3 regions of the Nonomuraea sp. NPDC004702 genome follow, and region 2 is predicted to be linked to each of the others. Evidence: riboswitches for the same ligand, from Rfam matches in the RefSeq annotation. Region 2 holds a riboswitch; each other region holds the start of a gene.
The links. A riboswitch is a leader RNA that binds a small molecule or an ion and turns the genes downstream of it on or off. The one in region 2 is predicted to bind cyclic di-AMP.
Positions count from the first base shown of each region.

Region 1 (7,477 bases), on a different contig from region 2:
ACCTTCTTCTGCCTGGCCTGGTTGACCAGGGGCGCGACCGCGTTGGCGTCCACGGCGTCCAGGACGAGCACGTCGGCGTCCTGGGTGAGCGCGGCCTCGACCTGTTGTTGTTGTTTGGCCGCGTCCTGCTCGGCATTGCCGTAGATCACCTTGCAGGCGGGGCACAACGCCTTGACCTTGGCCTCGAACAGCGGGCGGTCGAAGGCTTCGTATCGGGTGGTCTTGGATTCGGGGAGGAACAGGGCGATCGTCCCGCCCTGCCGCGGCCCGTCGGCCTGAGTGGCCGTCGTGCCGGTGGTGGTGCTGTTCCCGCAGGCGGCGGCCAGCAGGACCGCCGCCGCGGGGATGAGTCGCCAAGCTCGGTGCATCGCACTTCGTCCTCTCAGAAGATGCCCGCCCCCGCTTGGTAAGAAAGGTAGTTTACTATCAGGCGTGTTGGCTAGAGTGCACCTCGGAGGGAGGCCGGACATGCGACGCGACCTGGCGAATCCACGGCTGCTGCGGGTGCTCAACGAGCGCCGTCTGCTCGACCAGCTGCACGAGCACGGCCCCGCCTCGCGCGCCGACCTGGCCAAGAGCACCGGCCTGTCCAAGCCCACGGTCTCGGCCGCCCTGGCGGGGCTGGCCGAGGACGGCCTGGTCCACCTGGTGGGCGAGGTGTCCGGACGGCCCGGCCCGGTCTCCTCGCTCTACGACGTGAACGCCGCCTCGACCCACGTCGCCGGCATCGACATCGGCCGCGACTGGATCAGGGTGGCCGTGGCCGACCTGCGCGGCGCGTTCGCGGGGCGTACCGACGGCCGCAACACGGCCCGCACCTCGGCCGAGCTGGCCGAGCTGGTCGGCGAGCTGGCCGGGGCGGCGGCCCGCGAGGCCGAGGTCGAGTGGCGCTCGATCACCTGCGCGGTGGTGGGCTCACCCGGTGTGTACGACCCCGTGCGCGGCGGCCTCGACTTCGCCCCCAACCTGCCCGGCCCACCTGACCTGGCCGACCGGTTGCACGCCGCCCTGGGCGTCGACCTCGTCATCCAGAACGACATCAACCTGGCTGCCGTCGGCGAGCACGTCCACGGGGCCGGGCGGGGCAAGGCCAACTTCGCCCTGGTGTCCATCGGCACCGGCGTCGGCATGGGCATCGTGATCAACGGCGAGCTGTACGTCGGGGCGCGAGGGGCGGCGGGCGAGGTCTCCTACATCCCCGCCGCCGAGGAACCCCCCGCCTCCGCCCCACCGACCGGCCCTTTCGCAGGGGACGGCGACTCCCTCAAGAGCGGGGCCGACTCCTTCGCGCACGACGGCGACCCCTTCACGCACGGGGCCACCGAGGCGGCCACCTCCGCGCCCGGTGTGGTGCGCGCCGCCCGGGCGGCGGGGCTGGAGCTGGAGACGGCGAGGGAGGTCTTCGCCGCCGCCGCCGAGGGGAACGCGGCGGCCAGGTCGGTCGTGGAGGCCGAGGGCCGCCGCATCGGCGGGCTGCTGGTGGCCGTGGCCGCCGTGCTCGATCCGGAGGTGATCGTGCTGAGCGGGGGAGTGGGGCGCAACCTCGACCTGCTGGGCGCGTCCGTGGAGCGCCGCATCGCCGAGCTCGGGCCGCTGCGCCCGCGGGTGGTGGCCAGCGCGCTGGGCGACAGCGGCGTGCTGCTGGGCGCGGTCGCCCACGCCAAGTCCCGCGCCTGGGACCTCATCTTCGACGCCCGCAAACACTGACCCCCAGCCCCGCCTTCTCTGCAGGCCGGTAGCTCCGCGCCCGAGGTCCCGACACCCAGCCCCGCCTTCTCTGCAGGCCGGTGGCTCCGCGCCCGAGGTCCCGACACCCAGCCCCCCGCCTGTGGGACGGGGGTTCGGGGCGATGCGGGGGAATGGGGGCGCGCTTACGATATGGGGGTGGCCGGCCTCCTTCGTTCCGTGTGGCGCGAGCCTCGTCCTCCCGGCCCGCCCGTGCGGGTGTGGCGCGACTGGGCGCTCGTCGCGGTGCTCGTGCCGGCCGCGGTGATCGAGGGCGTGCTGCGGCCCGACCTCCGCTGGCCGGTGGTCTCGACGGCCGTCACCGTCGCACTGATCCCCACGCTGCTGTGGCGCAGGACCAGGCCGCTGCTCATGGTCGCGCTCGTGTTCGGCGCCACGACCTTGGCCCCGCTGCTGACCGGCGGCGAGCCGGTGGAGACGTACACGCTGGTGTTCGTCACCATCGTGCTCTACGCGCTGTTCCGGTGGGGCTCGGGGCGCGAGGCCGTGATCGGGATGGCGGCCGGGCTGGTCGCGGTCGGCCTGTCGCTGGTGTCCGGCCGCATGGCGCCCGGCGACGTCGTCCCGGCGCTCGGGGTGCTGGTCGCGACCGTCGGGCTGGGCAGCGCCTTCCGCTACCGCGCCGGCGCGCGGCTGCGCGAGCTCGACCAGGTCAAACTGCTCGAACGCGAACAGCTCGCCCGTGACCTGCACGACACCGTCGCCCACCACGTCTCGGCCATGGCCATCCGCGCCCAGGCGGGCCTGGCCACCGCCGCCTCCGAGCCGGGCGCGGCCACCGACGCGCTGCGGGTGATCGAGGCCGAGGCGTCGCGCACGCTCGCCGAGATGCGGGCCATGGTCCGGGTGCTGCGCAGGAACGAGCCGGCGGAGCTGACCCCGGGCCGCCACCTCGACGACCTGCGGCGGCTCGCCGGACGCCCGCGCGTCGGCCCGGCCGTCGAGGTGGAGATCGCGGACGGGCTCGGCGACCTGCCGCCCTCGGCCGGCGCGGCGCTCTACCGTATCGCCCAGGAGTCGATCACCAACGCCCGGCGGCACGCCCGTCACGCCACCCACATCACCGTCCGGGTCACCGCCGACGACGCCGCCGTACGCCTGACGGTGAGCGACGACGGTGACCGCGCCGGCGGGGTCGCCGCTCCCGGGTACGGCCTGATCGGCATGATCGAACGCGCCGCCCTGCTCGGCGGCACCTGCGAGGCGGGCCCCAACCCCAACCGGGGCTGGACGGTCACCGCCGTCCTGCCGAAGGAGACCGCATGAACGCCCGGCGGGAGGCCGCGTGAGCGCGGAAGAAAGCGGCATGAACGCCCGGCGGGAGGCCGCGGGAAGCGACCCGGAGGGCACGGCGGCCATCCGGGTGCTGGTGGCCGACGACCAGGAGATCGCCCGTACCGGGCTCAGGATGATTCTCGACGCCCAGCCCGGCATCGAGGTCGTCGGCGAGGCCGGCGACGGCAGGCGGGCCGTCGAGCTGGCCCGCCGCCTGCGCCCCGACGTGTGCCTGTTCGACATCCGCATGCCCGGCCTCGACGGCATCGCGGCCACCCGCGAGCTGGCCGGGCCCGACGTCGCCGACCCCATGGCGGTGGTCGTGATCACCACGTTCGACCTCGACGAGTACGTCTACGCCGCCCTGCGCGCCGGAGCCAGGGGTTTCCTGCTCAAGGACGCCGGCCCGGCGCTGCTCGCCCAGGCGGTGACCGCGGCGGCCGGCGGCGAGGCGCTCATCGCCCCGAGCGTGACCGCGCGCCTGCTGGCCGCGTTCGCCGGAGCCGGGCGTACGGAGGCGCCCGCGCAGCCGATCGAGGCGCTCACCGGCCGCGAGGAGGAGATCCTGCGCGCCGTGGCCCGCGGCCGGACCAACAGCGAGATCGCCCGCGAGCTGCACATCTCGCTCAGCACGGTCAAGAGCCACGTCGCGAGCCTGATGACCAAGCTCGGCGTGCGCAACCGCGTCGAGATCGCCATGTGGGCCTACGAGACCGACCGCGTACGCACCTGACCTCCGCGACCTCCGCGACCTCCGCGACCTCCACGGACTCTGCGGGCTCTGCGGACGGCCCACTCGGCCACCGCCAGGTTGATCACCCAGCCCGCGCCGACGAGCAGCGCCCGGCCGAGCTCGCCGGGCGGCCCGAAGGCGGCCAGCCCGAACGCCAGGGTGAACGCCTGCGTGCCCGCGCCGAGCCCGATCGCGTACCCGCGGGTCATCCAGGCGCGATGCCGGGCCACGTCGCGCCGCCGGATCGCGGCCAGGCCGAGCAGGAGGCAGGCGGCCATGGCCGTCCCGAACAGCAGCCGGAAGGCGGCCAGCAACATCCCGTCGCCGGCGGGAAGGTCGGAGAAGAGCGTCAGCCACACCCCCGACAGCGCCGCGACCAGCCCGCACGCCACCAGCACCCGCCCCGCCGCGCGGTGCCACCCCGGCCGCCCGGCCCGGAACCGGGCCTGGAACTGGAACGTGCCGAGGACGCAGAACACCAGGGAAGCCGGGATGTGCAGCAACACCGGCACGGGCATGGCGAAGAAGCGCGCGTTGTCCGCGGTCACGGGGGCGCCGGCGGCCAGTTCGGTCACCCGGATTGCGCCGGCGACCAGCGGGACGACGCTGAGCGCGAGCAGCCCGGCGGGTGCGATCCATCTCATGCCTGAGAGCGTGCCGCCCACGCCCGTGCCCGGTCATCGCGCGGACGGCCGGTCCTGGTTCGCACCATCGGCGGGCGGGCCGTCGTACTTTCGGCCATCGAGCCGTCGCCTTTCGACCGTTGAGCGTCCGCGCAGGTCAGGCCCACACTGGCGGCACATCAGCGGCACGAGGGAGAAAACGATGAAGGCGTACGTCCTGCGCTCGTTCGGCTCGCCCGACCAGCTCGTCCTGACCGACGTCGAGCGGCCCGTGCCGCGCGACGACGAGGTGCTGGTCCGGGTGCGGGCCACGTCCGTGCAGCCCTACGACTGGCACTTCATGCGGGGGGAGCCGTACCTGGCCAGGGTCATGGGCGGCGGGGTCGGGCTGCGCCGGCCGCGCATCGCCGTCCTCGGGGCCGACGTGGCGGGGGAGGTCGAGGCGGCCGGCAAGGACGTCACGCTGTTCCGTCCCGGCGACGAGGTGTACGCGATGTCACTCGGGGGCGGCTTCGGCGAGTACGTCTGCCTGCGGCAGGGCGAGGTGGCGCCCAGACCGGCGGGCCTGTCGTTCGAGCAGGCGGCGGCGGTGCCGATGGCGGCCAACACCGCGCTGATCGCGCTGCGCGACGAGGGACGCCTCCAGCCGGGCCAGAAGGTGCTGGTCAACGGCGCGTCCGGCGGCGTGGGCACGTTCGCCGTGCAGCTCGCCAAGGCGCTGGGGGCGCACGTCACGGGCGTGTGCAGCGGGCGGAACGCGGACCTGGTCCGCTCGCTCGGCGCGGACGACGTCATCGACCACACCAAGGAGGACTTCGCGGCCTCGGGCCGGCGCTTCGACCTGCTGCTCGACGTGGCGGGCGGCCGCCGGCTGGCGGACTGTCGCCGCGTGCTGACCAGGAAGGGCACGTACGTGCTGGTCGGCGGGCCGGCCGGCCGCTGGGTGCAGCCGGCCGGCCACATGTTCGCCGCGCTCGCGTCGGGGCCCTTCGTCCCGCAGCGGATCGTCAGGGCGGACGTCGTCCGCTGCGGGAGCAACAGGGCGAACCTGCTGACGCTGACCGGGCTGATCGAGCAGGGCGCGGTCACCCCGGTCATCGACCGGACCTTCCCCTTCGGCGAGCTCCCGGCGGCCGTCCGCTACCAGGAGGAGGGGCACGCCCCGGGGAAGGTCGTCGTCACAGGGTCGCGGTGAGCATGGCCGGGGCGGGGGCCTTCTGGAGCTGCTTGTAGTCGGCCCAGCGCTTGACGCCCTTGGGGTCGGGGCGTACCGCGCCGACGAAGGCCTGCCTGCGCCACTGCGACAGGCGTTCCTCCTTCACCACGTCGCCGGTGTGGGGGGAGTGGACCATGTAGCCGGGCTTGGAGATCATGCCGACGTGGCCGAGGCCGCTGAAGAACACCAGGTCGCCTGGCTTGAGATCCTTCCAGGCGATCTTCCTGGAGAAGGCGCCGTACTGCTCCGCGGCGGTTCTGGGGAGCTCGATGCCGGCGTCCTCGTAGGCCCGGAGCATGAGGCCCGAGCAGTCGTAGCCCCGTTCGCTGGCGCCGCCCCACACGTACGGGGTGCCGCGCTTGTCCATGGCGTATTCGAGGGCGACCTTCCAGGCCGGTTTCGGCGCGTGCCGTTCCTGGACCTGTTTCACCTGGGGGCCGGTGAGGGTGATGGAGGGGGTGGGGGCGGCCGGAGCGGCCGGAGCGGCGGGAGCCGCGGGGGCGGCAGGCACGAGACCTGCTGCGCCCGCTGCCACCGCCACAAGGATGGCGATGCTAGACAGGGGACTGTCCTTCCACGTGGCCGACCGGGTTAGCTGACGGGCTCGGGCCTGGAAGTAGCCCTACGGCGGCTCCTCGGGGGGAGGCGCAGCCGATTCGCCCCGGGGGGAAAGGTGGGTCCCCGGCTCCACGCAGCGGCTGCGCGGATTAGGCTCGTCGGACTCTAACGAAACGGTCAAAAGGTCGCAATCCCCCCAAAACGGATTGTCCGGTTGTTGAGATGATGTGTTCGTCAGCCGAGACGAGCCGGTAAGGTACCGCCCATGGAGTCGCGTAACATCCGCCTGGCCGTCATCCCCGGGGATGGCATCGGCGCCGAGGTCGTAGCCGAAGGGCTCAAGGTCCTGGAGGCCGTGGGCACGAAGATCGAGCCCACCCACTACGACCTGGGCGCAGCCCGCTACCACCGCACGGGCGAGACCTTGCCCGACGCGGTGCTCGAAGAGCTGCGCGGCTACGACGCGATCCTGCTCGGCGCCGTGGGCGACCCCAGCGTGCCGCCCGGCATCCTGGAGCGCGACCTGCTGCTCAAGCTCCGGTTCGAGTTCGACCACTACGTCAACCTGCGGCCGGTCAAGCTGTTCCCCGGCGTCGAGACCGCGCTGGCCGGCGCCACCGCCGAGCACATCGACATGGTCGTCGTCCGCGAGGGCACCGAGGGCCTCTACGCGGGCACCGGCGGCGTCATGCGCCGCGGCACGCCGCACGAGATCGCCACCCAGGAGTCGCTGAACACCGCCCACGGCGTCGAGCGCGTCGTGCGGTACGCCTTCCAGAAGGCTCAGTCGCGGCCCCGCAAGAAGCTCACGCTCGTCCACAAGACGAACGTGCTCACCTTCGCCGGCGACCTCTGGCAGCGCACGGTCAACCGCGTGGCCGCGGAGTTCCCCGACGTCACCACCGACTACAGCCACATCGACGCGGCCTCGATGTTCTTCGTCACCCAGCCCGAGCGCTTCGACGTGATCGTCACCGACAACCTGTTCGGCGACATCATCACCGACCTCGGCGCCGCGATCGCCGGCGGCATCGGCCTGGCGGCCAGCGGCAACATCAACCCCGAGCGCACCTCGCCGAGCATGTTCGAGCCGGTGCACGGCAGCGCGCCCGACATCGCCGGTCAGGGCAAGGCCGACCCGACCGCCACCATCCTGTCCGTGGGCATGCTCCTCGACCACCTCGGCCTGCACGCCGAGGCCGCCAAGGTCGAGCAGGCCGTGGCCGCCGACATCGCCGAGCGGGTGACCGGCCGCGCCGGCCGCACGACCAGCGAGATCGGCGACGACATCGCCGCGCGAGTAGCCGGCTAGGACCGCCTAGCCCC
Region 1 covers NZ_JBSGCE010000001.1:311,594-319,070, reverse strand. The annotation lists gene ACWEJ6_RS01585 (sugar ABC transporter substrate-binding protein) at 1-368, opposite strand, end outside; gene ACWEJ6_RS01580 (ROK family transcriptional regulator) at 469-1,707, shown strand; gene ACWEJ6_RS01575 (sensor histidine kinase) at 1,879-3,012, shown strand; gene ACWEJ6_RS01570 (response regulator) at 3,053-3,754, shown strand; gene ACWEJ6_RS01565 (DUF2306 domain-containing protein) at 3,727-4,398, opposite strand; gene ACWEJ6_RS01560 (NAD(P)-dependent alcohol dehydrogenase) at 4,580-5,572, shown strand; gene ACWEJ6_RS01555 (C40 family peptidase) at 5,556-6,104, opposite strand; cyclic di-AMP (ydaO/yuaA leader) riboswitch at 6,159-6,317, opposite strand; gene ACWEJ6_RS01550 (3-isopropylmalate dehydrogenase) at 6,417-7,463, shown strand.
Region 1: linked by a shared signal. The riboswitch ahead of ACWEJ6_RS01555 (C40 family peptidase) and the one ahead of ACWEJ6_RS31875 (coiled-coil domain-containing protein) in region 2 are both predicted to bind cyclic di-AMP.

Region 2 (7,477 bases):
CAGCTGCGTGGCGACCGGCAGGCCCGGCAGGTCGAGATCGACGATCGCGACGTCGGGCGCGCTCGACCGCGCGGCCGGCAGCACACCGTCGGGGCTGCCCGTCTCGGCGACCACCCGCAGGTCGGGCTCGGCTTCGAGCGTGGCCTGCAGACCGCGTCGCACCAAGGGCAGGTGTTCGGCGATGAGTATGCGGATCAAGACGTCCCCCTCCATCGTCTCCCAGGGTGATCGGCTGATCGCTTACTGTCAATGCGGTCCGTTGGTTCACCAAAGTGCGGGCAAGCCCGAGGGATGTGCTGAGTTCGACTAGTCTGGGAACGTCGAGACCGTCTGTCTGCCTGGAGCGCGCGTAGATGAACTGGCTCTTTGTCGCCGGGATCCTTCTGTTCCTGGTGGGGTTGATGGTCTCCGTCGGCCTGCACGAGGTGGGCCATCTCGTGCCGGCCAAGATCTTCGGCGTCCGGGTCACCCAGTACATGGTCGGCTTCGGCTCGACGGCCTGGTCCATCCGCAGGGGCGAGACCGAGTACGGCATCAAGTGGCTGCCGCTCGGCGGCTACATCCGCATGATCGGCATGCTGCCGCCGCGTCCCGGTGACGCCCCCGGCAGGCTGCGCAGCGCGTCGACCGGGCCGTGGCAGGGCCTGATCGAGACCGCCCGCGAGGCCGCCATGGAGGAGGTGCGGCCCGGCGACGAGGACCGCGTCTTCTACCGCAAGAAGTGGTGGCAGAAGATCATCATCATGTCGGGCGGCCCGGCGATGAACTTCGTGCTCGCCTTCATCTTCTTCAGCATCCTGCTGGTCGGCATCGGCCTGCCCAAGACCGCCCCGATCGTGTCGCCCGACACCAACACGTGCGTGATCCCCACCACCGAGGTGCGCAAGACGTGCGCGCCCACCGACGAGCGCACCCCGGCCGCCAAGGCGGGCGTCAAGGTCGGTGACCACATCGTCTCCCTCGACGGCCAGAAGATCGCGACCTGGCAGGACGCCACCCGCCTGATCCGCGGCCACGGCGCCGGCCCCGTCAAGCTGGGCATCGTCCGCGATGGCAGGCCGATGACGCTCGACGTCACCCTCATCGCCCGCGACATGGCGAACCCCACCGACGAGACCAAGATCGACAAGGGCGTCGGGTTCCTCGGCGTCGTGCCCTCCCAGGTCTTCGAGCAGCAGAGCATCGGGCAGGTGCCGGGCTACATGAGCGACCTGACCGGCCGCGTCGTGGGCTCGATGGTCAACCTGCCGGCGAAGATGGTCGGCGTCTGGAACGCCGCCTTCTCCGGCGACAAGCGCGACCCCGAGGGCCCGGTCGGCGTGGTGGGCGCGGGCCGGCTCGGCGGCGAGATCCTGGCCTCCGACATGTCCAACAAGAGCAAGCTGTTCACCTTCGTCAGCCTGCTGGCCGGGTTCAACCTGGCGATCGGCCTGTTCAACCTGATCCCGCTGCTGCCCCTCGACGGCGGCCACATCGCGGGCGGCCTGTGGGAGGGGATCAAGCGCGGCTACGCCAAGATCCTGCGCCGCCCCGAGCCCCGCTACGTCGACATCGCCAAGGTGCTGCCGCTCACGTACGCGATGGCGTTCGTGCTGATCATCATGGCCGGTCTGCTGGTCTACGCCGACCTGGTCAACCCCCTCACGCTCGGCTGACCCGGCCGGCGCGGCACGGGCGGGCGTTACCGCGCCTGGCGCACCCCGCGACGCCAGACCTCGGCGATGTCGCCGACGGCGGTGACGTCCCGGGTGGCGTCGCCCTCGACCAGCACCAGGTCCGCGCGCAGACCGGGGGCGATCCGGCCGCGGTCGGCCAGCCCGAAGTGCCGGGCGGGCACGCTGGTCGCGGCGGCCAGCGCCTCCTCGGCGCCGAGCCCGGCCTCGGTGAGCAACCGCAGCTCGCGGTGCAGCCCGGCGCCGTGGGCGGGCACGAACGGCGTGGCGTCCGTCCCGGCGAGCAGCGGCACGCCCGCGCGGCGCAGGGCCCGCAGCGCGCCGACGGCGTTGGCGGAGCTGCCCGGACGGGCGCAGTCGGCGGTCTCGACGTGCTGAGCCGTGATCGCCTCGAAGTAGGCCAGCGTGGTCACCACGAAGACCCCCTGGTCGCGCACCCGCCCGGCCAGGCGCGGCGAGGCCGGGTCGTCCGGCGTCAGGTCGGTCCACACGTGAGCCAGGCCGTCGACGCCGGCGTCGAGCGCGATCCCCACCTCGGCGGCGGTGATCGCGTGCGCGATGACCAGCAGGCCCGCCTCGTGCGCCGCCGCGGCCAGGGCGGCGGCGACCTCCGCCGTCATGACGGGGAGGTCGGCCCCGTGCACGGCGCCGTCGTCAATGACGATCTTGAGGTAGTCGGCCCCCTCGGCCAGCCTGGCCTGGACGAACGCCGGCGCCTGCGCCGGGTCGGAGACGAAGTCGAGCGCCGTGACGTCGAGCCCGTCCAGGACGGTGCCCGCCAGGGCCGCCAGCAACTGGGTCGGGTGCCCGCCAGGAGCGGTGGCCAGCGTGCCGGCGCTGCGCAGGTCGGCCACGTCGTCGTTCTCGGCGGCCAGCCGCCGCTGCCCGGCGAGGATCTGCGGCAGGCAGAACATGTCGAGCTCGGTGGTGACCCCGTACCGCAGGGCCTGGGCCAGGCTGCCGTCGAACACGTGGGTGTGCGCATCGATCAGGCCGGGCAGCAGCGTCCTGCCCGTGCCGTCCACCTCGGCGTCGGCCGGGCGGCCGGCCCCGCTGCCGACCGCGGCGATCAGGCCGTCCTCGATCACCACGTCGGCCGTCGCGATGGTGTGCTCGCCGTCGAACACCCTGACGTCGCGGATCACTGTACGCATTCCAAGCTCTCCCTTGTGAGTCGTGACGCCACCACAGAGGGGCAACCGGCCGGGAACTGTGACATGAGTGGCATAGATCACGCTTGATGCCTTCATGTCACAATCGCCACGCGTCAGGACTCTTCGGTTGCGACAGACGAGGAGGCGCGCCATGACACCGACCCCGCGGCACCCCGCCGACGCCGCCACCGAGCAGTTTCTCGGCTACCGGGAACTGCTGTTCTCGGTGGTCTACAACATGCTCGGCAGCGTCGCCGACACAGAGGACGTGCTTCAGGAGGTATGGCTGGCCTGGTCCGCCCGGCACCGCAGGCCGGACGCCGGACCGGTGGAGAACGTCCGGGCCTACCTGGTGCGGATCGCGGTGAACCAGGCGCTCGCCCGGCGGGCGGACCTGAGCCGCCGGCAGGAGACCTACGTCGGCCCCTGGCTGCCGGAACCGCTGGTCACGGCCCCCGACAACGCCGGAGGCGCCGCCGAGGGCGGGGAGTCGTTGTCGATGGCGGTTCTGGTCGTGCTGGAGACCCTGTCACCGCTGGAACGAGCGGTCTTCGTGCTGCACGAGGTGTTCGGTTTCAGCCACCCGGAGACGGCCGGCATCCTCGGGCGCACGCCCGCGGCGGTCCGGCAGCTCGCGGCCCGCGCGCGCCGCCACGTCCACGCGCGCCGTCCTCGTCACCGGACCCAGCCCGACGTCCACGCCGAGGTGACCGAGCGGTTCGCCGCGGCCGCCCTCGGCGGTGACCTGCGGGCCCTGCTGGAGGTGCTGGCGCCGGAGGTGACCCTGTGGACCGACGGCGGCGGCAAGGGACCGGCCACCAGCCTGCACCCGGTCCACGGCCGGGACCAGGTCGCGGCGGTGTTCATGTCCGTCGCCGCGACGCTGACCCCGGGCGCGGTGGACCTGCGCTACCGGCGGGTGGCCGGCGACCCGTGCGCGCTCGTCTTCTCCGGTGACGGGCCGCTGGCCGTGGTCGTCGTCGATCTCACGCCCGAGGGCGACCGGATCGCCGCCGTCTACTCCGTCACCAACCCCGACAAGCTCACCGGCATCCGCTGAGCCGCCGGTCCGCGGCTAGTTCATCGAGATGTGCACGTGGTCGTAGTGGTTCTCGGTGATGCTGCCGCGGTCGGACATCGCGCGCCAGCCCGAGCCCTGGTTGATGCGCTGCTTCCAGATCACGTACTTGACGCCCAGCTTGGCCTTGTTCTTCAGCGCCCAGTCGGCCAGCCGGTCGCCGAGGGCGTTGTTGACGGCGCTCGGCATGGTGCCGCCCGTGCTCATCATGAAGTCGCAGGCCCGGCCGAGCGGGTGCTCGCCGCTGGAGCCGGACCGGAAGCAGCCCACCTCGTACGGCAGCGAGAAGTTCTTCTGCACCTGCGCGCGCATCAGCCGGGTGCGCGGCGTGATGTTGTCCGAGCCGGCCGGCAGCTCGGGCGCCCAGCTCCCGTCGGACTTCTTGCCCGGCCCGAACGGCACCAGGTCCTGGAGCTTCTTCTTGATGTCGTCGATGACGTCCTGGGCGTCGTCGCGCTGCTCGGCCACCTCCGCCGTGCCCGCCTTCAGCTCCGTCGCGAGCGCGGCGGCGGCCGTGGCGGCCTTCTTCTGGTCGTCGCGGGCCTTGGCCACGCTGTCCACGACCGCCTGCTGCTCGGCGGTGAGCTGTTCGAGCACGGCCGCGCCGCCGCCGTCCGGGGTCATCATGAACGCCGGCAGGGAGGTGTCGCCGTTCTGGTAGCGCAGCCGGGCGATCTCGGCGACCCGCTGCTCGGCCGTGGCCAGCGCCTGCTCGGCGGCGGCGAGCCGCTGCTGGGCCGCGGTGGCGGCCTGCTGGGCCTTGGCCAGCTCGACCCGCTTGAGGTTGTACGCCTCGATGAGCTTGTCGACCTTGCGGTTGAGCTCCTTGAGCTGGGCCCGCAGCTGCGCCTCGGACGGCTTGGGCGCGGCCGCCACGGCGGCTGCCCCGGAGACCGAGGCCGCGGCCGGATGGACGAGCAGGGCGGTGGCGGTGATGAGACCGACGGCAAGACTCGCGGGGGACGAAGCCGCCACGTGGTTGTTCCTCTCCCTCTGCCGGCCGGGTTAGCTGACGGGTTCGGGCACGGGAGCAGTCCCTACCACTTGCGCGGATTCACCCCGGATGCGATGGGTCCCCGGCTCCCGGGCAACACGCCCGGGATTAGGCGTACAACGACCGTTATGGCCGATGTCTAACGGGATATTAGTGGTAGATCACGAGTCATGCGACTTTAATGAGAAACCAATTAGTGATCAATTCGTGATCGCAACATGCGTGCCGCCTCCTCCGGCAGCACGTCGTTGACGAAGGCCCCCATGGCCGACTCCGAGCCCGCCAGGTACTTCAGCTTCCCGGGCGCCCGCCTGATGCTGAACAGCTCCAGGTGCAGGTAGGCCAGCTCACGGCCGTACCGCACCGGCGCCTGGTGCCAGGCCGAGATGTACGGCATCGCGACCCCGAACAGCGCGTCGAGCGCCCGCAGCACCGAGGTGTACAGCGGCGCGAACGCGGCCCGCTCCTCCTCCGACAGCGCCGCCAGGTCGGGCACCTGCCGGTGCGGATACACGTGCACCTCGAACGGCCAGCGCGCGGCGGCCGGCACGAACGCCGTCCAGAGCTCGTTGGCGGCCACCACCCGCGTGCCGGCGGCCTGCTCGGCGGCCAGCACGTCGGCGAACAGGTTGCCACCCGTGTGCCGAGAGGCGGCCCCCAGCTGGAGCTTGGTGCGCGGGGTCACGTAGGGATAGGCGTAGATCTGCCCGTGCGGGTGGGGGAGCGTGATGCCGATCTCCTCGCCCCGGTTCTCGAAGCAGAACACCTGCTCGACGCCCTCGATGCCGGACAGCTCGGCCGTGCGGTCGGCCCACGCCTCCATGACCAGCCTGACCTGGGCGTTGGAGAGCCTGGAGAAGGAGGAGGAGTGGTCGGAGGTGAAGCACACCACCTCACACCGCCCGACACCCGGCCGCACCTCACTCAGGCCGCCGACATCCCCGTAAGTCCCAAAATTTCCGGAGAAAGAGGGGAAGCGGTTCTCGAACACCACCACGTCATAGTCATGGGCCGGGATCTCCGACGCCCGCGTGGCGGACGACGGGCACAACGGGCACTCGTCGGCCGGCGGCAGGAACGTCCGCGTCTGCCGGTGGCCGGCGATCGCGATCCACTCCTCGGTCAGCGGGTCGTAGCGCAGCTCGGAGGCCACCGGCCGCGGATCGAGCGGCCGCCGGTCGATCGCGCTCCGGTCGGCGTCGTCGCGCCGGTCGAAGTAGATCAGCTCTCGGCCGTCTGCCAGGTGGGTGATGGTGCGCTTCAAGGCGTGCCCTCCGCGATGATCAGTTCTCCGGCCCGTTCGGCCAGCTCGGTGCGTGCTTCCTCGGGCAGCCCCGCGTCGCTGATGACCACGTCGGCCTCGGTCAGCTCGGCGATCGTGCTGATGCCGACCGTGTTCCACTTGGTGTGGTCGGCGGGGACCACCAGGCGGTGCGCCGCGGCCACCAGCTCCCTGTCGGTCTCGGACTCCAGCAGGTTGGGCGTGGTGAACCCGGCGCGCAGGCTCATGCCGTGCACCCCGAGGAAGAGCGTGTCCACGTGCAGGCGGCGGATGGCCGCCACCGCCACGGGGCCGACGAGCGCGTCGGAGGGCGTGCGCACGCCGCCGGTCAGCACGACCGTGCGGTCGGCGCGCGGGTTGCGGTGGAAGACGTCGGCGACGGGGATCGAGTTGGTGATCACGGTCAGCTCGGGCACCGCGACGAGGTGGTGGGCCAGCGCCCATGTGGTGGTGCCGGCGGAGAGGGCCACGGCGGTTCCCGGCCGGACGAGGGTGGCCGCGTGCCGCGCGATGGCCTCCTTCTCCTGCTGCTGGCGGGCGGACTTGGCGGTGAAGCCGGGCTCCTCGGTCGAGCCGGGGCCGAGGGCCGTCGCGCCGCCGTGGACCTTCTCCAGCAGCCCGCGCTCGGCCAGCACCTCAAGGTCGCGGCGTATCGTCATGTCGGAGACGCCGAGCTCGCGCACGAGGTCGGCCACCCGGACGCCGCCGCTGCTGCGTACGCGTTCGAGGATCGTCTGCTGACGCTGCTGTGCGAGCACGCCCACCCCTTCCAACAGATTCCACCAAATTATGACACGAGATTGTTGAGGAATGTTAGGTCACGGCGTATCGCTTGTGCGGCCCGCGGGCAGGGGAGACCTTGAAGGTCACGATCCCGACCGCTGGAGGTGAGCCCATGGCGAAGCGTGCACGCAAGGGCAGGGGGCGCAAGAAGAAGAAGGCGAACCACAGGAAGCGCCCGAACGCGAACTGAACACGGGTGGCCGCGGATCTCGCGGCCACCCGTGTCATCTCAGCCGGGCAGCTCGGTGAGCGCCTGGTCGAGGCGCTCCTGCGGAAGCGAGTAGTCCTCCAGTTCGCCGGCCAGATGGCGGTCGTAGGCGGCCAGGTCGAAGTGGCCGTGCCCGCACAGCGCGGTGAGGATCACCTTCTCCTCGCCGCTCTCCTTGCAGCGCAGCGCCTCGGCGATGGTCTCGGCCAGCGCGTGCGTGGGCTCGGGGGCCGGGACGATGCCCTCGGTCCGCGCGAAGCGCACACCCGCCTCGAAGCACTCGCTCTGGGTACGGGTCACCGCCT
Region 2 covers NZ_JBSGCE010000031.1:5,978-13,454, reverse strand. The annotation lists gene ACWEJ6_RS31895 (response regulator transcription factor) at 1-198, opposite strand, end outside; gene ACWEJ6_RS31890 (M50 family metallopeptidase) at 354-1,655, shown strand; gene ACWEJ6_RS31885 (amidohydrolase family protein) at 1,682-2,827, opposite strand; gene sigJ (RNA polymerase sigma factor SigJ) at 2,979-3,887, shown strand; gene ACWEJ6_RS31875 (coiled-coil domain-containing protein) at 3,903-4,880, opposite strand; cyclic di-AMP (ydaO/yuaA leader) riboswitch at 4,886-5,024, opposite strand; gene galT (galactose-1-phosphate uridylyltransferase) at 5,093-6,163, opposite strand; gene ACWEJ6_RS31865 (DeoR/GlpR family DNA-binding transcription regulator) at 6,160-6,939, opposite strand; gene ACWEJ6_RS31860 (50S ribosomal protein bL37) at 7,077-7,154, shown strand; gene ACWEJ6_RS31855 (TrpB-like pyridoxal phosphate-dependent enzyme) at 7,194-7,477, opposite strand, start outside.

Region 3 (7,477 bases), on a different contig from region 2:
TGAGTACGCGATGCCGCCCACGGGTGGCATGGGCGCCGGCATCGACCGGATGATCATGGCCTTCACCGGCAAGAACATCCGCGAGACCATCCTGTTCCCGCTGGTCAAGCCCACCCACTGAGCCGCCGTCCGGCGCCCCGCGCACGTGCGGGGCGCCGGTCCGGACGGTCAGGGCACCAGCACCAGCCGTCCGCGCAGGCCGCCCTCCGCCAGGCGGGCGTGGGCGTCGGCGGCCTTCTCCAGCGGGTACGTCCCGGCCACGCGTAGCGTCAGCCGTCCGGCCTCGACCAGGCGCACCAGCTCCGCGAGCTGCCGGGCGTCCGAGCGGAACAGCACGGTGGCCACGTCCGTGCCGCGCAGCGCCACCGGCGCGACCCCCGACGCGAGCGCCACGAACGCTCCGCCGTCCCGTACGGCGTCGAGCGCGGGCAGGCCCAGCACGGCCGCGTCCACCACGGCGTCCACACCGCCGGGCACCTGCGCCCGTACGGCCTCGGCCAGGTCCTCCTCGCGCGGGACGAACCATTCCGCTCCGAAGCCGCGTACCAGCTCCTCGTCCGCGGCGCCGGCGGCGGCCACCACCCTGACGCCGCGCACGGCGGCCAGCTCCACCAGGTAGCCTCCGACGGCCCCCGCCGCCCCCGTGACCAGCAGCGTGCCGCCCGGCCCGACGCCGGTCCGGTCGAGCGCCTGCCAGGCGGTGAGCCCGTTCAGCGGCAGCGTGGCCGCGTGGACGGGGCTCACGCCGCGCGGCGCGCGGGCCACCGCCGGGGCGTCCAGCACGACGTACTCGGCCTGCGCCTTGTACGGCAGCTCCAGCCGCGCGCAGAGCCCCACGACCTCCTCTCCCACGCTGAAGGAGGTTCCCAGGCCCACCTGGTCGACGGTCCCCGCGGCGTCGAAGCCGATCCCGTACGAGTCGAGCTTCCTGGCCAGCCCGTACGAGACCAGGGCCCCGGACGCCACGGCCAGGTCGAAGGGGTTGACCCCGGCCGCGGCCACCTTGATCCGCACCTGGCCGGGCCCCGCCACCGGCAGCGGCGCGGACACCAGCCGGGGAGCGCCGGAGCCGCCGATGAGTGCACGCATGTTCGTCATGCCCGTGACCCTAGGAAGAGTTACTCTCTTTCAGTAAGTAGGCACCTGGAAGTGCGTAACACACAGCGAGGAGTGAGACGGTGGCCACCACGACGGCGGCGCAGCGGCGTGACCAGGCGAGACTCGCCTTCGACGCCTACTTCGCCGAATGCCCTTCCCGCAAGCTGCTCGACCGGCTCAGCGACAAATGGGTCACGCTGGTGCTCAGCTCGCTGGCCTCCGGCGAGCGCCGCTACAGCGACCTGGCCCGGCACATCGCGGGGGTCAGCCAGAAGATGCTCACCCAGACCCTGCGCGGCCTGGAGCGCGACGGCCTGGTGGCGCGCCGGATCACGCCGCAGGTGCCGGTGCGCGTCGACTACGCGCTCACCCCGCTGGGCCAGAGCCTGATGCCGCTGGTCACCGCCATCAAGGCGTGGGCCGAGGAGCACATCGAGGACGTCGAGGCCGCCAGGGAACGCTACGACGCTACCGCCTGAGCCGCACCGGCAGCCGGGCCAGCCCGCGCAGCACCACGTTCTCCTTGTACGGCGGATCCGGATCGGCGGCCTCCATCTTCGGCGCCGCCGCGGCCAGCGCCGACAGCGCGATCTCGCCCTCCATCCTGGCCAGCGTCGCGCCCAGGCAGAAGTGCAGGCCGAGCCCGAAGGCCAGGTGGCGGCCGGGCTCGCGGCCGGGGTCGAACCGGTCGGGATCGGCGAACGCGGCGGGGTCGCGATTGGCCGCGCCGATCGGCACGAGCACGGCCGAGCCCGCGGGCACCGGCGTCCCGCCCAGTTCCCGGTCCTCCAGCGCGATCCTGGAGGTGAGCTGGACCGGCGGATCGAAGCGCAGCACCTCCTCCACGACCTCCCTCGGGCGCTCGGCGGCGCGGTGCAGCAGGTCGTGCCGCAGCAGGTTCAGCACGCCGTTCGCGATGAGGTTGACGGTGGTCTCGTGGCCGGCCACGAGCAGCAGCACGCAGGTCGCCAGCAACTCGGCCTCGGTGAGCTCCTCGACGTGTGCGAGGGCGCTCAGGAGGTCCTCGCCGGGACGCTCGCGTCGCCGTGCGATCAGGTGGCGGAAGTAGTCGCGGAACTCGTTCCTGGAACGCTCCGTTTCCGACATGAGGGCGTCTGTCAGCATCGGGTCAAGTCCGCGGGCAAGGGCCTCGCTCCATCCGCGGAAGCGGTCGTGGTCCTCCGGCGGCACCCCGAGCATCTCGCTGATCACCATCACCGGCAGCGGGTACGCGAAGCCGGAAATCAGCTCCGCCTCCTCCGGCAGCCGCCCGATCAGGTCGGCGGTGATCGCCTCGATCCGCGGCCTGAGGCGGGCCACCATGCGCGGCGTGAACGCGCGGCTGACCAGAGCACGCAACCGGGTGTGATCGGGCGGGTCCATGAGCAGGAACGACCTGCCGGGCTGACCTGCCTCTTCCTGCGCGGACGGGGACGTTCCGTGACCGAACCCGGGGTCGCGCAACACGGCCGCGCACCACTCGTACGTGGTCACGACGAGCAGCCCGCCGCGCGTTCTGAAGATCGGCCCGGCGGCTCGCAGCTCGCGATATCGGACGTACGGATCGCGCACAAATTGCGGATCCGAGGGATCAAAACCCAGCACGTCGGTGGCGCTCATCGGAGGTGGAACCGGGCCGCCGAATTGATCGTTTGGACCGTTCATAGCGGACCACGGCGTGCCAACATATGCGGAGTACGTCACATATAAGTGATCATGTCAATAGCACTGGTCAAGGGCGCCGATTGTGGCGCTTGACGACCTTTCCGCGATGCGTTTACCTTCACCGAGACGAGCGGCTTTGCTTCGCCTGAAAGGTCCGAGTTCTGCTGTTTGGGGGAGGGCTCCCGGTGGATGTGCTCACAGAAGGCGTTGAGCTGAGCCACGCGGATTTGGCGTTACTGGCCGAGCTGGCCAGGGGAGTGACGGTCGATCGGGTCGGCAGGCGGCTGGACATCAGCGGACGGACCGTACGGCGCAGGCTGAGGGGCATCTGCGACCGCATCGGGGTGGCCACGGCGATCGAGGCCGTGGCATGGGCGGCGCGCCGCCAGCTCATCTAGCGGCGCTCATCTGGTGGCGCTCATCATCCAGTGACGCTGGGCGAACCGGCGCTGGGCGAAGTGGCGCTGGGCGAACCGGCGCGCGGGTCAGTCCGCGATGCGCACGCCGCCGGCGAACGGCCGCCCGCCGATCGGGGCGACCCGCACGACGTCACCCGTCCGCGGAGCGTGGACCATCATGCCGCCGCCGATGTAGATGCCGACGTGGTGCAGGTCGCTGTAGAAGAACACCAGGTCGCCGGGGCGCAGCTGGTCGCGGCTGACCTGCCTGCCGGCCGTCCACTGGTCGCCGGTGTAGTGGGGGAGCGAGATGCCCACGCGCTGGTAGGCGGCCATCACCAGCCCGGAGCAGTCGTAGGAGCGCGGCCCTTCGGCGCCCCACACGTACGGCTTGAGCTGCTGGGTGAGGGCCCACTTGACGGCCTGGGCGGCCTTGCCGTCGCCGATGACCGGCAGGTTGACGCGCACGGCCCGGGTGCCGGGACGGCCCGCCTCGCCGACGGCCCGCCGGTAGAGGTTGCTCTCGACCTTGGTGACCAGCTTGGTGATCTTCGAGCGCCTGCTCTCCAGATCGGTGACGAGCTTCTGGACCTCGGCGATGCGGGTCTTGGCGCCGGCCCTGGCCCGCTCGGCGGCCTCCATGGCCCTGGCGAGCTGGTTGACCTCCTCGCCCTGCTGCTGTTCGAGCGCGTACGTGGTCGCGGCCCGGTCGAGGAAGGTCTCGGGGTCGCCGGACTGGGCGAAGGCCAGGGCCTTGTCCAGGCCGCCGGTGATGTAGGCGTTCTGGGCGAGCAGTGAGGCCCTGGCGCGCTTGGCGGCCAGGTCGGACTCGCTGGTGGCCAGGATCTTCTGGGCGGAGTCGTTGGCCTTCTGGGCGGCCTTCAGCCGTTCGCGCTGCTCGTTGTACTGCTCGGCCAGCGTCTCGATCTCTTCGTGCAGCTTCTCCACCTGGTCGGAGAGCTCGGAGAGCGACGGCTTCGGGTCGGCGGCGGCGGAGCCGACGGGGACGGCGAACAGCATCGCGGCGACGGTGACGCCGATGACGCCGAGGCGGTGTGCGCGCCTGGCCTGCTCCTGGGGGCGGGCGTGCCTGCCCCCGGACGTCCCCGAGCGGTCGAACGTCCGCTTCACCAACCGAGCTCCTCTCATCGACGCCGGCCGGGTTAGCTGACGGGTTCGGGCCGGAGCAGCCCTACCGAGATGGTCGGATTCACCCCAAGTGGTGGCGCCAGGTGCTCGCCGCCGTTGGTTCCCCGGCTTCCCTTGCGGGAATTGGGCGTGTCTTTCCGCGCGCATTACGCGGAGAACATCGTCGCTGGACACTAATGCACTCCGGGTTCACGCTCAACCGGAACTGCCGAGTCTGTAGAGGTTTCACAACTGAAGGGTCACAAGGTGATCTCGTGGGTAGCCGTACGGAAGCGGGCTTCTGCACCTTTTGTCCAGCATTCGGGGTGCTGAGGTCTGGAGGAAAGCTCCAAGTCGGCCCGTGTTCACCTGACCACGGGATGTGATGAGATGCCCGAGACGTGGGATTTAGGGCCGAGCCGTAATGAGATCTGTACCCTGGAGAGCCATGGAGCAGGTGGCCGAAGTGGCAGTCCCCGAGACCGCGGTCGTGGTCAGGCGTGCGCGCACGCCCGACGTGCGTGCGATCAGGCGTCTCGTGGACACCTACGCGGGCGCGGGGCCGCGGCTCCTGGAGAAGGCCACGGTCACGCTGTACGAGGACGTCCAGGAGTTCTGGGTGGCCGAGCGGGGCGGGGAGGTCGTCGGCTGCGGCGCGCTCCACGTGCTCTGGGAGGACCTCGCCGAGGTCCGTACGGTGGCCGTCGATCCCGCGTGCCGGGGGCTGGGCGTGGGGCGGCGGATCGTCTCGGCACTCGTCCGGCAGGCGAAGGATCTGGGACTGCGGCGTGTATTCTGTCTGACTTTTGAGGTCGACTTCTTCGCGAGGCACGGTTTCCGCCCCATCCAGGGCACACCGGTCTCACCCGAGGTCTACGCCGAGTTGCTGGCCTCGTACGACGAGGGTGTGGCGGAGTTCCTTGATCTGGAACACGTCAAACCGAACACCCTTGGCAACACCCGCATGCTGCTGCATCTGACATCGGGTGACGCGGACCTTGACCACTTGGAAAGGTGATTGTTGATACCTATGTCGATACGTTGGGCAGCACAGGCATGTGTCCTGACACGTGCCACATGCGCACTCGAAGCGAGGTGACACGGTGAGCACCGGACAGCCGCCGTACCCACAGGACGATTCCGGCGAGAACCCCGAGTACGGCCAGCACCACGGCCGTCGGCCCGGTGAGCCCGACCCGGACGTGACTGTGGTCGGCTACCGGGCGGACGATGCCTTCGGCCAGCCCCCATACGGTCAGCAGCAGCAACAGGGCTATGGCCAGCAACAGCAGTACGGCCAGCAACAGCAGCAGTACGGCCACCAGCAGGGCTACGGCCAGCAGCCCCAGTACGGCCAGCAGGCCGCCCCGGGTCAGCAGGGCTACGGCCAGCAGCAGGGCTACGGCCAGCAGCCGCAGTCCTCGGGCCAGCAGTACACGCAGCCCGGCTACGGCCAGGAGGCCCAGTACGGCCAGCAGGCCGCCTCGGGTCAGCAGGGCTACGGCCAGCAGCCGCAGTCCTCCGGCCAGCAGTACACGCAGCCCGGCTACGGCCAGGAAGCCCAGTACGGCCAGCAGGGTTACGGCCAGCAGCCCGCCTCCGGCCAGCAGTACGCCCAGCCCGGCTACGGCCAGCAGGCCGCTTCGGGTCAGCAGGGCTACGGCCAGGAGGCCCAGTACGGCCAGCAGGCCGCATCGGGTCAGCAGGGTTACGGCCAGCAGCAGTACGGCCAGCAGCCGCAGTCGCTACCCGACTACGGCCAGCAGCAGGGCTACGGTCAGGACGCCCAGTACGGCCAGCAGGCCGCCTCGGGCCAGCAGGGTTACGGTCAGCAGCCGCAGTCCTCGGGCCAGCAGTACGCCCAGCCCGGCTACGGCCAGCAGGCCGCCTCCGGTCAGCAGGGTTACGGCCAGGAGGCCCAGTACGGCCAGCAGGGCTACGGCCAGCAGCCGCAGTCCGACTACGGTCAGCAGCAGGGCTACGGCCAGGACGCCCAGTACGGCCAGCAGGGCGGCTACGCCCAGCAGCAGTACGGCGACCAGCAACAGGGTTACGGCCAGCAGTACGGCGACCAGCAGCAGTACGGCCAGGCATACGGCCAGCAGCAGCAGTCGCAGCCCTACGGCCAGCCCGGCTACGGCCAGCCCTACGGTCAGCCCGTCGGCGTGCAGCCTCCGGGCGCTCCGGCCCCCCTGGCGGAGTGGTGGCAGCGTCTGGTCGCGAGGATCGTCGACGGCGTCATCCTCGGCGTCGTGAACTTCGTGGTCAGCCTCATCCTGGGCCTGCTCGCGGTCGGTTACGACTCGGCGACCGGCCTGACTTCCGGCCTCTTGTCCCCCTTCGTCATCATCCTCCTGTCGGCGATCGTGACGACCGCCGTCTGGGTGTGCTACGAGTTCTTCCTGACGAAGATGAACGGCCAGACGGTCGGCAAGATGGTCATGGGGATCAAGGTCGTGCCGGTGGGCCAGGCCCTGCCTCCGGGCGGGCTCGCGTCCGACCTGGCGATCAAGCGCGCCGGCGTCACCTGGGGCGGCTACATCCTGAGCTGGATCCCGTTCCTCGGCCCGCTGCTCGCCTGGGCGTGCGTCGCGGTCAACGGCGCCTCGCAGCTGTGGGACAAGCCGCTGCAGCAGACGTTCGCGGACAAGTTCGCGGGCACGGTGGTCGTGAAGATCAAGTAATCCCGCGTCAGCGTAAAACAGGGGCCGGCTTCCCGCCGGCCTCTGTTTTGTGTGTGCGGGGCGTACCAATATGGGGGGTACGACCGCCGACCGCGTGAGGTGGGATATGGCCGGGACACCGTCGTGGCCGGGCGCCGTGCCCGCGGAATGGTGGGAACGCCTCGCCGCCCGCTTCATTGAGGCCCTGGTCTTCGGGGTCTTCTATTACATTCTGTTCATCGCGCTGTGGGGCGCCTTCCGGACTGTCGGGATGGTCGAGGCGTTCGGCGGACGGCTCCCCGGGCTCTTGGCCTGGTTCCTGGCCGGCCTGTGTTATACGGCCTATGACTGGCGGGCCCATTGCCTGCGCCGGCGCACGTTCGGCCAGGCGATCATGAAGATTCGCCTGGCGCCGGACGACCTTCCGCGTGGCGCCCTGCTGAAACGGGCCCTGGTCTATCCCGGGCCTGTCATGCTGATGGGCATTCCGGTGGTCAATCTGCTGGCCGGAATGCTGCTGTTCGG
Region 3 covers NZ_JBSGCE010000009.1:230,992-238,468, forward strand. The annotation lists gene lysX (bifunctional lysylphosphatidylglycerol synthetase/lysine--tRNA ligase LysX) at 1-121, shown strand, start outside; gene ACWEJ6_RS15055 (NADP-dependent oxidoreductase) at 169-1,098, opposite strand; gene ACWEJ6_RS15060 (winged helix-turn-helix transcriptional regulator) at 1,179-1,577, shown strand; gene ACWEJ6_RS15065 (cytochrome P450) at 1,567-2,670, opposite strand; gene ACWEJ6_RS15070 (helix-turn-helix domain-containing protein) at 2,949-3,161, shown strand; gene ACWEJ6_RS15075 (C40 family peptidase) at 3,249-4,292, opposite strand; cyclic di-AMP (ydaO/yuaA leader) riboswitch at 4,299-4,450, opposite strand; gene ACWEJ6_RS15080 (amino-acid N-acetyltransferase) at 4,738-5,307, shown strand; gene ACWEJ6_RS15085 (RDD family protein) at 5,393-6,973, shown strand; gene ACWEJ6_RS15090 (RDD family protein) at 7,080-7,477, shown strand, end outside.
Region 3: linked by a shared signal. The riboswitch ahead of ACWEJ6_RS15075 (C40 family peptidase) and the one ahead of ACWEJ6_RS31875 (coiled-coil domain-containing protein) in region 2 are both predicted to bind cyclic di-AMP.